DNA from 2 places in the Paenibacillus roseipurpureus genome. Region 2 is predicted to be linked to the other one. Evidence: a T-box and tRNA genes for the amino acid it is inferred to sense, from the RefSeq annotation. Region 2 holds a T-box; the other holds one or more tRNA genes.
What was found. A T-box is a leader RNA that pairs with one kind of tRNA and senses whether it is charged. The one in region 2 lies ahead of tyrS (tyrosine--tRNA ligase), so its partner is inferred to be a tRNA-Tyr.
Positions count from the first base shown of each region.

Region 1: it has a tRNA-Tyr gene. The T-box ahead of tyrS (tyrosine--tRNA ligase) is inferred to sense a tRNA for this amino acid. The anticodon was not compared.

Region 1 is NZ_CP130319.1:1,135,880-1,142,890, reverse strand. Features, by position in the region: gene MJB10_RS05200 (response regulator transcription factor) at 1-1,034, opposite strand, end outside; gene MJB10_RS05195 (sensor histidine kinase) at 1,027-2,790, opposite strand; tRNA gene MJB10_RS05190 (tRNA-Leu) at 2,981-3,059, opposite strand; tRNA gene MJB10_RS05185 (tRNA-Leu) at 3,080-3,168, opposite strand; tRNA gene MJB10_RS05180 (tRNA-Cys) at 3,180-3,253, opposite strand; tRNA gene MJB10_RS05175 (tRNA-Gly) at 3,264-3,338, opposite strand; tRNA gene MJB10_RS05170 (tRNA-Gln) at 3,347-3,418, opposite strand; tRNA gene MJB10_RS05165 (tRNA-His) at 3,441-3,513, opposite strand; tRNA gene MJB10_RS05160 (tRNA-Trp) at 3,538-3,611, opposite strand; tRNA gene MJB10_RS05155 (tRNA-Tyr) at 3,625-3,706, opposite strand; tRNA gene MJB10_RS05150 (tRNA-Thr) at 3,716-3,791, opposite strand; tRNA gene MJB10_RS05145 (tRNA-Phe) at 3,808-3,883, opposite strand; tRNA gene MJB10_RS05140 (tRNA-Asp) at 3,907-3,983, opposite strand; tRNA gene MJB10_RS05135 (tRNA-Met) at 3,992-4,068, opposite strand; tRNA gene MJB10_RS05130 (tRNA-Val) at 4,124-4,196, opposite strand; tRNA gene MJB10_RS05125 (tRNA-Glu) at 4,213-4,287, opposite strand; tRNA gene MJB10_RS05120 (tRNA-Ser) at 4,303-4,394, opposite strand; tRNA gene MJB10_RS05115 (tRNA-Asn) at 4,398-4,473, opposite strand; rRNA gene MJB10_RS05110 (23S ribosomal RNA) at 4,639-7,011, opposite strand, start outside.
Region 2 is NZ_CP130319.1:2,469,245-2,476,255, forward strand. Features, by position in the region: gene MJB10_RS10755 (transglycosylase domain-containing protein) at 1-1,794, opposite strand, end outside; T-box leader at 1,921-2,194, shown strand; gene tyrS (tyrosine--tRNA ligase) at 2,245-3,504, shown strand; gene rpsD (30S ribosomal protein S4) at 3,559-4,158, opposite strand; gene MJB10_RS10770 (diguanylate cyclase domain-containing protein) at 4,511-6,496, shown strand; gene MJB10_RS10775 (TVP38/TMEM64 family protein) at 6,697-7,011, shown strand, end outside.

The sequences.
Region 1 (7,011 bases), 1.3 Mb from region 2:
TGAATACGGGCCACGAGCTCGCCTTTTTTGCCAGCTTCAAGCAGCACGATCCAATCGGAAAAAGTCGGTGCCTGCGGCCTATGACTTATCCACGATTCCGCATCATTGTCCATGAGAACACAGTTGCTTCGGGTCACATTATTTCGTTCATGATGAAAAAGGTCCGCAACCTTCGATGCCAGCTTAAGCAGCGGTGTCTTCTCACCTAGGTAACAGGACAAGCTGCACTGGAAATAACGATGACATGCGCTAATGTAAGCTTCACATTTTCCTTTAAGCTCCGACTGCGATGGCTCACTGCCCTCAGCAAAATAAAGCAAAACAAGCGTAGACCCATTTTCTTGAATAACGCAGCCTGGCTGATCGACAACAATAATCTCCGTCGCGGCTTTGCGGATCGCATATTCCATGATCTCCTCATCGCGTGCGTTCAGCTCTTCCTTCCACTGCTCGACACTGATCAGAATCGGTAAGACCGTGCTAGACAATTGCAAGGGGATATCGTACATCTGAAAATGACGAGTCAACCGCTCCTCATTCGCGGGGATTTTTCCGTTGAGTAGCTCCTGCCAGAACTTCTCTACTAGAGTCGGCAGCTCATTCACCCAATGACTGTAATACATCTTATATGTCTCATGAAAATCCAACTGCTGCTGATCCTCTTGAATTTTCTCAATCGCCTGCTTAACAATCTCCTGTAAGCGATCATGATCCACAGGCTTTAGTACATAATCAAAGCTTCCAAGCCGAATGGCCTGCTGCGCATACTCAAAGTTGGCATGCCCCGTCAAGAAAATGGTCTCCGTATGCGGAGAGTTTACTCGCACCCATTCTTGCAGCTGCAGCCCATTGGCCCCTGGCATTTCAATATCTGATATCATAATGTCAATGCGATGATCGGTTAGTATTTGCTTGGCTTCCATCACATCCAGCGCTTCAAAAATTTGCCCGATCGATAGAGGCTCCCAATCAATGCCCACTGTAATGCCTTTGACTGCAATTTTCTCGTCATCCACAACTAATAAATTAACCATCCTGATCCGTCCCTTCCGTCATGGGGGTATGAAGCGGCAGCCTGATTTGGACTAACGCCCCTCTTTCCGGTCTATTCGAAAATCTTAGAGCTACCCTGTTTCCATAATTCATATGCAATCGATGCCGAACATTCCAAATCCCGAGATGCTCATCCCCGGATTGCTCTAAATACTGCTCAGAATTCAGTTGCTGCAGCATGTCAGGCGAAAAGCCCTCTCCATTGTCACGAATGGACAGAAGGAAAAATTCCTCTGGTGCTTCGGGGTCCTGATCCGCGCTCACCACAATTTCAAACATCCCATACTGCTTCGTAAATCCATGAATCACCGCATTCTCCACAAAAGGTTGAACAATAAGCGGCGGAATCTCATATTTGCTATATGTATCACCTATGCTAAGATCGAATTTCAAATGATCTGGGTATCGCATCACTTGAATCTCCAAATAATTGCGGATATGCTCAATTTCATCCTTCAACGTCATCGTCGTACGATTCGTGCGCATAATAAATCGGAAATACTCCGCCAAATGCAGAGACATTTTCTGCACCGATTTCGTATCTTTCAGCGCCGCGAGATTGTAAATAATGTTAAGACTATTCATATAAAAATGCGGATTGATTTGCACCTGCAGATGCTTGAATTCCGCTTGCTGAACCCGAAGTTTCTCCTCGTAAACGGATATCTTTAAATTCTCAATCTGATCCACCATGTTGTTAAACGTTGCAATGAGAAACGCAAACTCGGTCGAGCTCCCTTGGTGCAAACGAGTCGACAAATCACCCTGAGCAATCTTTCTCATCCCTCGAATCAATTGCATTAATGGTTTGAACAGAATCCGCTGCACATACAACAGATAGATCCCTAGCACGAAGGCCCCGCCTAGTGGCAGAAAATAAATCAGCATCTGCAAATAAGGCAGATTCTGCAACATGTTTTTCTCCGCGATAATGAGCTCGAAATCCAGTGCTGCGTGAGAGGAAGCCTCTCTCACAATCAAAAACTGCTGATCGATCTCCCTCTCCTTCACAATTTGAAATCCTGATTTTTCGGGTGATATCTGATCACTTATACGGTTATACCGCTGCTCAGGAAAATAAGCAGTCGTCAAAATCTTGCCCTCTGGCGAAACCACGATCGTGCCTCCGCCTTCGCCCGTGTTCCATTTACTCAGCGGTTCCACCAAGGTGCTCATCTTGATCAGGATGCCCCCGCTGAGATCAGCACCCAAATCCTTATTAATTTTCATCAAATAATGGTCACCATTCGCCCCGTTCATAATAAGCCAATTACCATTCGAGCGCTCATTTGGGCGCGACAACGTATTCTGCTCAATGAACTCCTTCACCGTTTGTACGCGGTCATAGTAATAGGTGTTCTCTCGCGTCGATACGAGCAGATCTCCTGTTGAATTCGAGTAAATAAAAAACGTATTTATCATATTGTATATATCCATTTGCCTCGTCAGCTTATTGAATAAACGTTGCTTAGCTAACACATAATCATCTGTTTCCAACGCGTACAGGTTCATATTAATAACATCGGGATCGCTGTAGAGATGAAATAAGTAGTTATCAAACTCCTTAAGAGTATTATCCGTATCCTCCACATATTGATGAAGAAGCTTGCCATAGTTTTGCGAAATTTGATCCCGAACCACATTCATCGAATACACATTATTAAATATAAGAAATAAGACCAAAGGCCCCACAACCAACACGAAACCAATAAAAATTTTAAATCGGACTGAATTCACAATATTCAAAAAGACCCCGCCTCAATTGTCATATTGGGTATGAACTCTCATTGTAAACATCCCCTACATATTTTACTATCTGTTTCCTACATATACATAGCACTTTAGATACTCTTGTTGTGTTTACACGTTAAAGCACAAAAAAGAAGCTCATGAAATCAGATGATTTCATGAGCTTCTTTTTTCGTTATACCGGCAAGAGGACTCGAACCTCCACCCTTTCGGACTCGATTTTGAGTCGAGCGCGTCTGCCATTCCGCCATGCCGGCATATCAAGTTAGTAAAACAATGGTGCCGAAGACCAGACTTGAACTGGTACGGTAGTCACCTACCGCAGGATTTTAAGTCCTGTGCGTCTGCCGATTCCGCCACTCCGGCCAATTCATTTGTGGAGGCGCCACCCAGATTCGAACTGGGGGTAAAGCTTTTGCAGAGCTCTGCCTTACCACTTGGCTATGGCGCCTTAGTAATAATGGAGCGGAAGACGGGGATCGAACCCGCGACCCTCGCCTTGGCAAGGCGATGCTCTACCGCTGAGCCACTTCCGCATATAAAACTGGGGATCAAGGATTTGAACCTTGGCATGACGGAGTCAAAGTCCGTTGCCTTACCGCTTGGCTAATCCCCATTATGTTGCTTTGGTAATAATGGGCGGACGACGGGACTTGAACCCGCGAATGCCGGATCCACAAACCGGTGCGTTAACCCCTTCGCCACGACCGCCACAATATTAAGTTTGTTACAAATTGGCAGGGGCAGCAGGAATTGAACCCACACCAAAGGTTTTGGAGACCTTTGTTCTACCCTTAAACTATGCCCCTAAGGTAAGGAAAATGGAGGCTGATGGATTCGAACCACCGAACTCGAAGAGAGCAGATTTACAGTCTGCCGTGTTTAGCCACTTCACTAAGCCTCCACAAAGCAATGGTGCCGTCGAGAGGACTTGAACCCCCAACCTACTGATTACAAGTCAGTTGCTCTACCAGTTGAGCTACAACGGCTTATTTAGTTTAGAAATGGTGGCTTTGGACGGAATCGAACCGCCGACACGAGGATTTTCAGTCCTCTGCTCTACCGACTGAGCTACAAAGCCTTACTTGATTGATTGAAACATAATGGCGGAGCTGACGGGATTCGAACCCGCGGTCTCCTGCGTGACAGGCAGGCATGTTAGGCCACTACACCACAGCTCCACATTATTTGGTTGCGGGGGCAGGATTTGAACCTGCGGCCTTCGGGTTATGAGCCCGACGAGCTACCGAGCTGCTCCACCCCGCGTCATTAAGTATAAGTCACGTTTCCTTCTAAAGCAAGTCTTACAAAAGAAACATGATGGAGGCTGACGGGATCGAACCGCCGACCCTCTGCTTGTAAGGCAGATGCTCTCCCAGCTGAGCTAAGCCTCCATGTTAAAACTTAAAATGGTGACCCGTAGGGGACTCGAACCCCTGTTACCTCCGTGAAAGGGAGGTGTCTTAACCACTTGACCAACGGGCCTTGAAAGATAAATTATGGCGGAGAGAGAGGGATTCGAACCCTCGAGACGCTTGTGACGCCTACACGATTTCCAATCGTGCTCCTTCGGCCAGCTCGGACACCTCTCCATATGGCTCCCCGAACAGGACTCGAACCTGTGACAACTCGATTAACAGTCGAGTGCTCTACCAACTGAGCTATCAGGGAATAGAAACAACTATAAAGCAATTCAGGTTGACTTGCACCCTGAAAACTAGATACGAAACTTTGTAAAGTAATTACATTAAGGTTTAAAGCTGAGAGACTTTTAGCTCCGCTAAAAGATCCCTATAAAGCTGAGAGACTTTTGACTTCGTCAAAAGATCCCTATATTAGGTTAAGCCCTCGACCGATTAGTATTCGTCAGCTGCATACGTTACCGCACTTCCACCTCGAACCTATCAACCTCGTCGTCTACAAGGGGTCTTACATACTGGGAAATCTCATCTTGAGGGGGGCTTCGCGCTTAGATGCTTTCAGCGCTTATCCCCTCCGTACATAGCTACCCAGCGATGCCTCTGGCGAGACAACTGGTACACCAGCGGTACGTCCATCCCGGTCCTCTCGTACTAAGGACAGCTCCTCTCAAATTTCCTACGCCCGCGACAGATAGGGACCGAACTGTCTCACGACGTTCTGAACCCAGCTCGCGTACCGCTTTAATGGGCGAACAGCCCAACCCTTGGGACCTACTTCAGCCCCAGGATGCGATGAGCCGACATCGAGGTGCCAAACCTCCCCGTCGATGTGGACTCTTGGGGGAGATAAGCCTGTTATCCCCAGGGTAGCTTTTATCCGTTGAGCGATGGCCCTTCCATTCGGTACCACCGGATCACTAAGTCCGACTTTCGTCCCTGCTCGACTTGTAGGTCTCGCAGTCAAGCTCCCTTATGCCTTTGCACTCTGCGAATGATTTCCAACCATTCTGAGGGAACCTTTAAACGCCTCCGTTACATTTTAGGAGGCGACCGCCCCAGTCAAACTGCCCACCTGACACTGTCCCCATACCGGTTCACGGTACCAGGTTAGAACTCCGATACGATCAGGGTGGTATCCCAACGGCGCCTCCACCCAAGCTGGCGCTCAGGCTTCTAAGGCTCCCACCTATCCTGTACAGATCGTACCAAAGTCCAATATCAAGCTGCAGTAAAGCTCCATGGGGTCTTTCCGTCTTGTCGCGGGTAACCTGCATCTTCACAGGTATTAAAATTTCACCGGATCTCTCGTTGAGACAGCGCCCAAGTCGTTACGCCATTCGTGCGGGTCAGAATTTACCTGACAAGGAATTTCGCTACCTTAGGACCGTTATAGTTACGGCCGCCGTTTACTGGGGCTTCAATTCATAGCTTCGGGGTTGCCCCCTAACCACTCCTCTTAACCTTCCAGCACCGGGCAGGCGTCAGCCCGTATACTTCGCCTTGCGGCTTCGCACAGACCTGTGTTTTTGCTAAACAGTCGCTTGGGCCTTTTCACTGCGGCCCCCTCGGGCTATTCACCCTACCGAGGCACCCCTTCTCCCGAAGTTACGGGGTCATTTTGCCGAGTTCCTTAACGAGAGTTCTTCCGCGCGCCTTAGAATTCTCTTCTCACCCACCTGTGTCGGTTTGCGGTACGGGCACCTTCGCCTGGCTAGAAGCTTTTCTTGGCAGTGTGAAATCATGACCTTCGGTACTTAAGTTTCCCTCCCCATCACAGCCCAGCCTTACGGTTAGCGGATTTGCCTACTAACCAGCCTCACTGCTTGGACGAGCATCCATCAGCTCGCGTCACTATCCTTCTGCGTCACTCCATTGCTCATAACGGCTACGGTGGTACAGGAATTTCCACCTGTTGTCCATCGACTACGCCTTTCGGCCTCGCCTTAGGTCCCGACTTACCCTGAGCGGACGAGCCTTCCTCAGGAACCCTTAGGTTTTCGGCGGATCAGATTCTCACTGATCTTTTCGTTACTTATACCGGCATTCTCACTTGTGTACGCTCCACCTGTCCTTACGGTCAGAATTCAATGTATACACAACGCTCCCCTACCCATGCACACAAGTGCAAGCCATAGCTTCGGTGGCGTGTTTAGCCCCGTTACATTTTCGGCGCAGAGTCACTCGACCAGTGAGCTATTACGCACTCTTTCAATGGTGGCTGCTTCTAAGCCAACATCCTGGTTGTCTGTGCAACTCCACATCCTTTCCCACTTAACACACACTTGGGGACCTTAGCTGATGGTCTGGGCTGTTTCCCTTTTGACAATGGATCTTAGCACTCACTGTCTGACTCCCGGACTTAAGTTTGTGGCATTCAGAGTTTGACTGGACTTGGTAACCCTTGGCGGGCCCCGCACCCAATCAGTGCTTTACCTCCACAACTCACAACATCCGAGGCTAGCCCTAAAGCTATTTCGGGGAGAACCAGCTATCTCCGAGTTCGATTGGAATTTCTCCGCTACCCCCACCTCATCCCCGAATTTTTCAACATTCGTGGGTTCGGGCCTCCAGTGAGTGTTACCTCACCTTCACCCTGGACAGGGGTAGATCACACGGTTTCGGGTCTACGTCCACGTACTAAAGCGCCCTATTCAGACTCGCTTTCGCTGCGGCTCCGTCTTTTCAACTTAACCTCGCACGGGAACGTAACTCGCCGGTTCATTCTACAAAAGGCACGCCATCACCCATATAGAGGGCTCTGACTTTTTGTAAGCACACGGTTTCAGGT
Region 2 (7,011 bases):
TTCTTTAACGACCGTTTTCATCATATCAGTAATGAGGTAAGCTGTTTGCGGCGAGTAAACCGTCTGCGGCTTTTGTTCATGTGCATAAATGGTCTTGCCGTTCGAATCTTTAATTTCACGAATTAAGTACGTTTCATTGAACACGCCTTTATTCGGAATAGACGCATAGGCGCCAGCCATTTCCTTCACAGATGTTCCTCGTTCCAGCCCTCCGATTACACCAGTCTGAGCGACGTTGTCTGCTTTCGTTAGTGACGTGATGCCAAGCTTCTTCACAAAGTCCCATGCTGGGCCAATACCGACTTTATTCAGGAAAATATCGATAGCTGGAATGTTGTAGGACTGATTCAAAGCTTTCCGTGCGGTCATTAATCCATGGAATTTATGATCCCAGTTCTCAGGCAAATGGAAACCTTTCACGCCGTCTTTCAAAATGATCGGGATATCATCTACGGTACTTCCTGGCTGAATTGCGCCTTTCTCGAGAGCTGGAATGTAAGCTGCGATAGGCTTCATTGTAGATCCAGGCTGTCTGTAGGCTTGCGTTGCGTGATTCAATTGTTCGTCGAAGAAGTCACGACCTTCAATCATTCCTTTGATCGCGCCTGTTTTGGAATCAATCATGATGGCGCCAACTTGTTCAATGCCGCCTTTTTTCTCATCCGTTGGGGCGAAATTCTTCTCGTTGCTTGAAATTTCATGCATACTGTCATAGATCGTTTTATCAATGGTTGTGTAAATTTGGTAGCCGCCGCGTAACAATTGCGTATGTATATTTTTCAATGCATCATTATAAGCGGTTGCGTTCGTTTTCGGATCTAACTCAGGTCGCTGAATTTTCAATAGGATTTCGGCAGCTTCCTGTTCCGTTTCAATCATCAGATACGGATAAGTGGTGTACGCTTTTTGAGCCGCTGCTGGCATAGCCGCTTTCAGATCAAATTTAAGTGCTGTTTGATACTGATCGTTCGTAATTTTGTTTTCTTCAAGCATCCGTTTAAGAACTAACTGCTGACGAGCAACAGCTTTCTTGTAGCCTTCCTCATCGAAGGAAGGTTTGCTCGTAAACGCCGAGTACTGTGAAGGGGATTGCGGTAGTCCAGCTAGATAAGCTGCTTGCGCAATGTTTAGCTTTTCCAAGTCATCAATGTTGAAAATCCCTTTGGCTGCCGCTTTAATGCCGTACAGATTGTAACCCGTCGCTCCGTTCCCATAAGGGATCTTGTTCAGATAGGCGAGCAAAATTTCATCCTTAGACATGATGCGTTCCATACGCAGTGCCAGTAGTAATTCCCTTGCTTTACGACCATCGTCCCGATCTAATGTTAGGAAGACGCGTCGAGCCAACTGTTGAGTAATGGTACTGCCGCCCGTTTGCACGTCTTCATTCAGAAGCTTCTGCGTCACAGCGCGGTAAAGTCCGCGGAAATCGATCCCGCGATGGTTGTAGAAGTCAGTGTCTTCAATAGAAAGCACCGCATCTAGCAAAATTTGAGGGATGTCGTCTAGTTTGGCAAGCCGTCGATCTTCCTCGGTCCGTAATTGACCGATAACCGAATCATCATTGAAATAAGCGAACCCGGTAATCGCGTTTTCTTGCATCTGTTGGCGTATGGCTTCCTCGCTTCGGATTGGATCTTTCTTTACAAGTGCACTTACATATCCAAAAGCGGCAGAACCACCTAGCAGGCCAGCCAGAAAAGCGCAGATAACAGCCCATTTTAAGGTAATCCCAGTAACTTTTAACGTTGTTCTAACCCAAGGTTGATTCCATTTCGCGAAAAAATTGCGCATAAGTTCCAATATCCTCCTTACATGAACCCTCATAGTATACCATATTTGCAACTTTTGCGGTAATTCAGACGAGAGAAAGGTGTGGCAGACGTTTGACAAGCTGTTGAAACCTATGTTATAACTTTTACAAATGCGAAGATGGATCAGCAGTAGGTAGCTTGTGGTTGCTTTCAGAGAGCCGGTGGTGGGTGAGAACCGGTACCTGCAAGTTAGTGAATTACGGTCTTGAGCAGCGAATGGGAACGTACAGGCATGCCTGTATCAGTAGTGTTTGCCGATTAAACCTCGTTATCGGTTGTTGAGTGAAAACAGCACATTACGTCGATCCCTTCTGGTATAGAAATACGTAGGCGCTGTTTTAATTAGGGTGGTACCGCGAGCTAGTCTTCTCGTCCCTTGTGGATAAGAAGGCTTTTTTGTATTTTTATTTTAGAAAAAGGATGGATGATTATGAGTATCTTGAAGGATCTTGAATTTCGTGGCTTGCTTCATCAAATCACAGACAGAGAAGGCTTAGACAAGAAGTTGAGCGAAGAGCGTGTCGTTCTGTACTGCGGCTTTGACCCTACGGCGGATAGCCTGCACATCGGCTCACTTCTGCCTATTTTAACATTGAGACGGTTCCAGCTTGCTGGTCACATTCCTTTGGCGCTTGTTGGCGGCGGGACGGGACTTATTGGCGATCCAAGCGGAAAAGCGAATGAAAGAACGCTGAATGGCCCTGAGGTCGTTGAGGCGTGGTCGCAAAGCATTAAAAATCAACTATCCCGTTTTCTCGACTTCTCAAGAAACATTGAAAACAGTGCTGAATTGGTCAACAATTACGATTGGCTTGGTTCCTTGAATGTCATCGAGTTTCTACGTGATGTGGGTAAAAACTTTACTGTGAACTACATGCTCGCGAAGGATTCTGTAGATTCCCGGATTACGAAAGGAATTTCCTTTACTGAATTCAGCTACATGATTCTGCAATCTTACGATTTCTTGAAATTGAGCGAAACGAAAAATTGTTCCTTGCAAATCGGGGGCAGCGATCAGTGGGGGAATATTACAGCGGGGCTGGAGCTGATTGGCAAATCGACGGACCGTCGTGCCTTTGGTGTGACGTTGCCGCTTGTAACGAAGAGCGATGGGCAGAAGTTTGGGAAAACTGAAGGCGGCGCGATCTGGTTGGATGCAACCAAAACATCCCCGTATCAGTTCTACCAATTTTGGCTGGGCACAGCTGACAATGATGTGATTCGTTTCTTGAAATATTTCACCTTCATCAGCCATGAAGAAATTGAGCGTCTAGAAGGTGAAGTGCAAGCTCAGCCTGAGAAGCGTGAAGCTCAGAAATTGCTGGCTCGTGAGGTAACGCAATTGGTGCATGGGGAAGAGGCATTAGAAAGTGCGCTTAACATTACTTCAGCGCTATTCAGCGGGAATCTCCAAGAGCTAACGCGCGCAGAAATTGAGGAAGCGTTTAAAGATGTGCCGTCCACGACACTTGAACAAGCAGATGTGCCGTTGATTGACCTGTTAATCTCCGTTGGTGCAGCGCCATCCAAGCGTCAAGCTAGACAAGATTTGGAAAGCGGTGCGGTGTCCGTCAACGGCGTGAAAGTCACAGATCTTGAAGTGACGGCTGGGCAGCTTGGCCGATTAGGCGAGTCGTACCTCATTATTCGCCGCGGGAAAAAGAATTACTACCTAGTGAAGCTGGCATAGCCGCATACCAACATAAAAACCCCCTTAGGGAATTCCCTAAGGGGGTTGCTCTTATTAACGGCTGTAGAACTCGACGATTTGTTTCTCGTCAATTTCTTGTGGAAGTTCGGAACGTTCTGGCAAACGGATGTATTTACCTTCTACGCTTGCGTCGTTGAACTCAAGGTAAGTTGGAAGGTGGTTACGGTTTGCAAGAGCTTCTTTAACGGAAGAAAGACCTTTGCTTCTTTCGCGAAGTGCGATAACGTCGCCAGTGGAAACGATGTAGGAAGCGATGTCTACTTTTTTACCGTTAACTGTTACGTGACCGTGGGAAACCAATTGACGTGCACCAGCACGGGAGTTAGCTAGACCAAGGCGGTAAACCAAGTTGTCAAGGCGGCTCTCAAGCAAGACCATGAAGTTCTCACCCGCGATACCTTTAAGCTTGGAAGCTTTGTCGAACAAGTTGCGGAATTGTTTTTCGTTCAAGCCGTACATGTGACGAAGCTTCTGCTTCTCATTCAATTGTACGCCGTAACCGCTCATTTTTTTACGTTGTCCTGGGCCGTGTTGACCTGGAGGGAATGGGCGTTTCAAGTCTTTACCGTTACCGCTCAAGGAAATACCGACGCGGCGGCTTAGTTTAAATTTAGGTCCTGTATAACGTGACATTTAGGGAAAACTCCTTCTCATGACAATTAGTTTAGTAAATAGCATCTAGATGTCAGGGTGAAGACAAGTGCCCGATTTTGCTTACGAATCAACATGTGATTCCCTGTCAAGAGTAGTTCAGCCGCTGTCTTGGCAGGAGCAAAAGCAGTGAGGGTGATCACAAATGGCATTCACCGAAATCATGGTGTTACTCGACTTCTAATTTTATTAAAAACTATGGCTAGTGTCAAGTCTCATCTTGCAAGCAACAACGTAAAATATCGTGCAATAGACAAGGAAAAATAGTATGATAGAAGAAGCTAATTCTGATTTTGGTACTTAAGGACTATTGTGTGTGAGTGAAGGAGAGCCTATGAGAGAACTTCGCAGCATAAAAGAGCATAGCCGCCATGAACACTATGAAGTGTTTCTTCATCAAGGTTTTTTACTTTCTGGCAACTTGCCATTCGAGGGATTGTTGACGATCCCAAGTTTGCAGGAATCCTTCGCGAACTGGCAAGATCAATTTGGCCCCATGATGCTGCCGCCACAAAGCGCATTGATCTGCGTAGATACGCAAATGTGTGTTGTGGATGCCTGTTCGAATGGAGCATCGTCGATTCAAGATTACTTACAAACTGGCTTCTCTTGGCTTAGAGAGAAGTGTGGAGATAACCCGTTCCATCATTGCAAGAATAAGAGACAAGCGCTGTATATGCCAGGTAACGAATGTCCTGAGCAAGCATTTGAGCCTTACCTAATTGGCGTTACGCCAGTCTTTGATGCGCAAAATCAGATTCATTTTTATTTGGGACTATTCACCCAATCCCTTGCTAATTTGGATGAGACTGTGCAAACGTTATACCGTCTTGCACTTTCGATTCAAAGCTCCCTTCGCTTCGTCGCGGAAAACAACCGATACGTACATTTGGAAACGCTGCATCATGCTAGGGAAGCGGAAACCAAGAAGCACACGATCCTGTTCGAAGCTTCGAAGAAATTGCATGCGCAGATCGATGTTCACTCTGTTTTGACCGAAGTGATTGATTGTTTAGGATTGGTTTATCCGAACATTCGCGTCAAAATTTTACTCTCACAAGATAATGACTCCAATAATGTATCCGTAAAGCCGTTAAACTTTGATCGTTCGGAGTCGGACTTGCGGACACGGGCTTTCATGGAAGGCCAAGTCATATTTGAGCCGACCACAGAGGGCAGCGGTCCAAGGCCTGGCAACATCGCGGCGCCTTTATCAGGCAAGCAAGGGGTTTACGGTGTTCTGTATATGGAATCAACCGATGACCCGATCGATGCTTCCGACTTGCAATTCATCTCATTACTCGCCGATTCGGCAGGTTCCGCTTTCGAAAATGCCAAATTGTACGAACAATCAAATCTCATGATTAATGAGCTGCGGCTCATCAATGAAATAACGAAGCAGCTTAATCAAAGTTTGCGTCTAAATGAGATTTTCAATTCAGCATCAAGTGAGATTTTAAGCATATTTGAAGCGGACTATAGCTGTATTCTGCAGTGCGCCAAAGATAGTGACCAGCTCATTGTTCAAGCAACGAATCTGCCGGCAATGTTTCACGAGACGTTCACCTTGGATCAAGGATTCTCGGGGCTGATCTACTCTTCGAAAGAGCCGATTATTATTTCAGATTATTGGAGTAATAATAAGGTGAAGTCGAGTTTCATGCAGCGTACGAATGCAAGATCATTGATTGGTTCTCCTATCTTGGTCAATGGCAAAGTTGAAGGCGTCATTCTCATCGTTCACCGGCTGCCGAACTTTTTCTCTTATGATAACTACAAGCTGTTGCAAGTGCTTTCTAGCCATATCGGACTGGCTATGACCAATGCTTCTCTGCACGCAGAGGTACGAAGAATGGTCATTACCGATAATTTGACAGGATTGTATGCGAGGCATTATTTAGACGAACAGGCGAATTTGATGCAAAAGAAAGACTTCTGCGGATCCCTGATCGTAGTTGATATCGATTATTTCAAACGCGTGAATGACTCGTACGGTCATCAAATTGGTGATCAGATTCTAATCCATGTGAGTCAGATAATTAAATCTTGTATTCGTGACAGCGATATCGCGGCAAGATGGGGTGGAGAGGAACTCGCGATCTACTTGCCTCAAGTTTCAAAAGATCAAACCATTCGGATAGCCGAACGGATACGAAAAAGAGTGTTTGAGGAAACGCATCCACAAGTCACTGTGTCGTGCGGCGTATCGGATTGGAACTGGGAAGAGGATAAGATCAGTGTCGAATCGCTATTTTATCGTGCTGATATGGCGCTATATCAAGCGAAAAATAATGGACGCAATCAAATTCGAATCGGGTAAGCAAGGAGGCGCTTGTTCTCGGACAAGCGTTTCTTTCATTTCATACAATGTGATAATGTTGAGAAAACTGATGCAAACAGAAGGTAGACATTCTTTAGAAATATGTCAATGAAGTTGGATAAAGATGTCCCCAGTTTTCTCTTTCCTGAACTTCTTGTTAAGTGTTACAATGGTTTGGTCTAGGGGAGGATGGTCGAATTTTGTCGGCAATATTAAAAAGTAAACGCACTGGATTTCTAATCCTATTAGGCATCGTTGTCATAGGCTTGTTGTATTTCTTCTTCTATAATCCTGTGGGGATTAAGTTAGCGCATAGTAACATGCGACAGTTGGCCGTGCATTTAAGGGAGATTGGGTGGCCAGGCAAAATTATTGGAATGGCATTGATTTTCTTTCAGACCTTTTTTCCTTTTATCCCGTTCGTTGTAGTGGCCGGCACGAATGTCGCGATCTTCGGCATTAAAATGGGGTTTCTAGTGAACTATGTCATGTCTTGTTTAGGAGCAGTAGCCTCC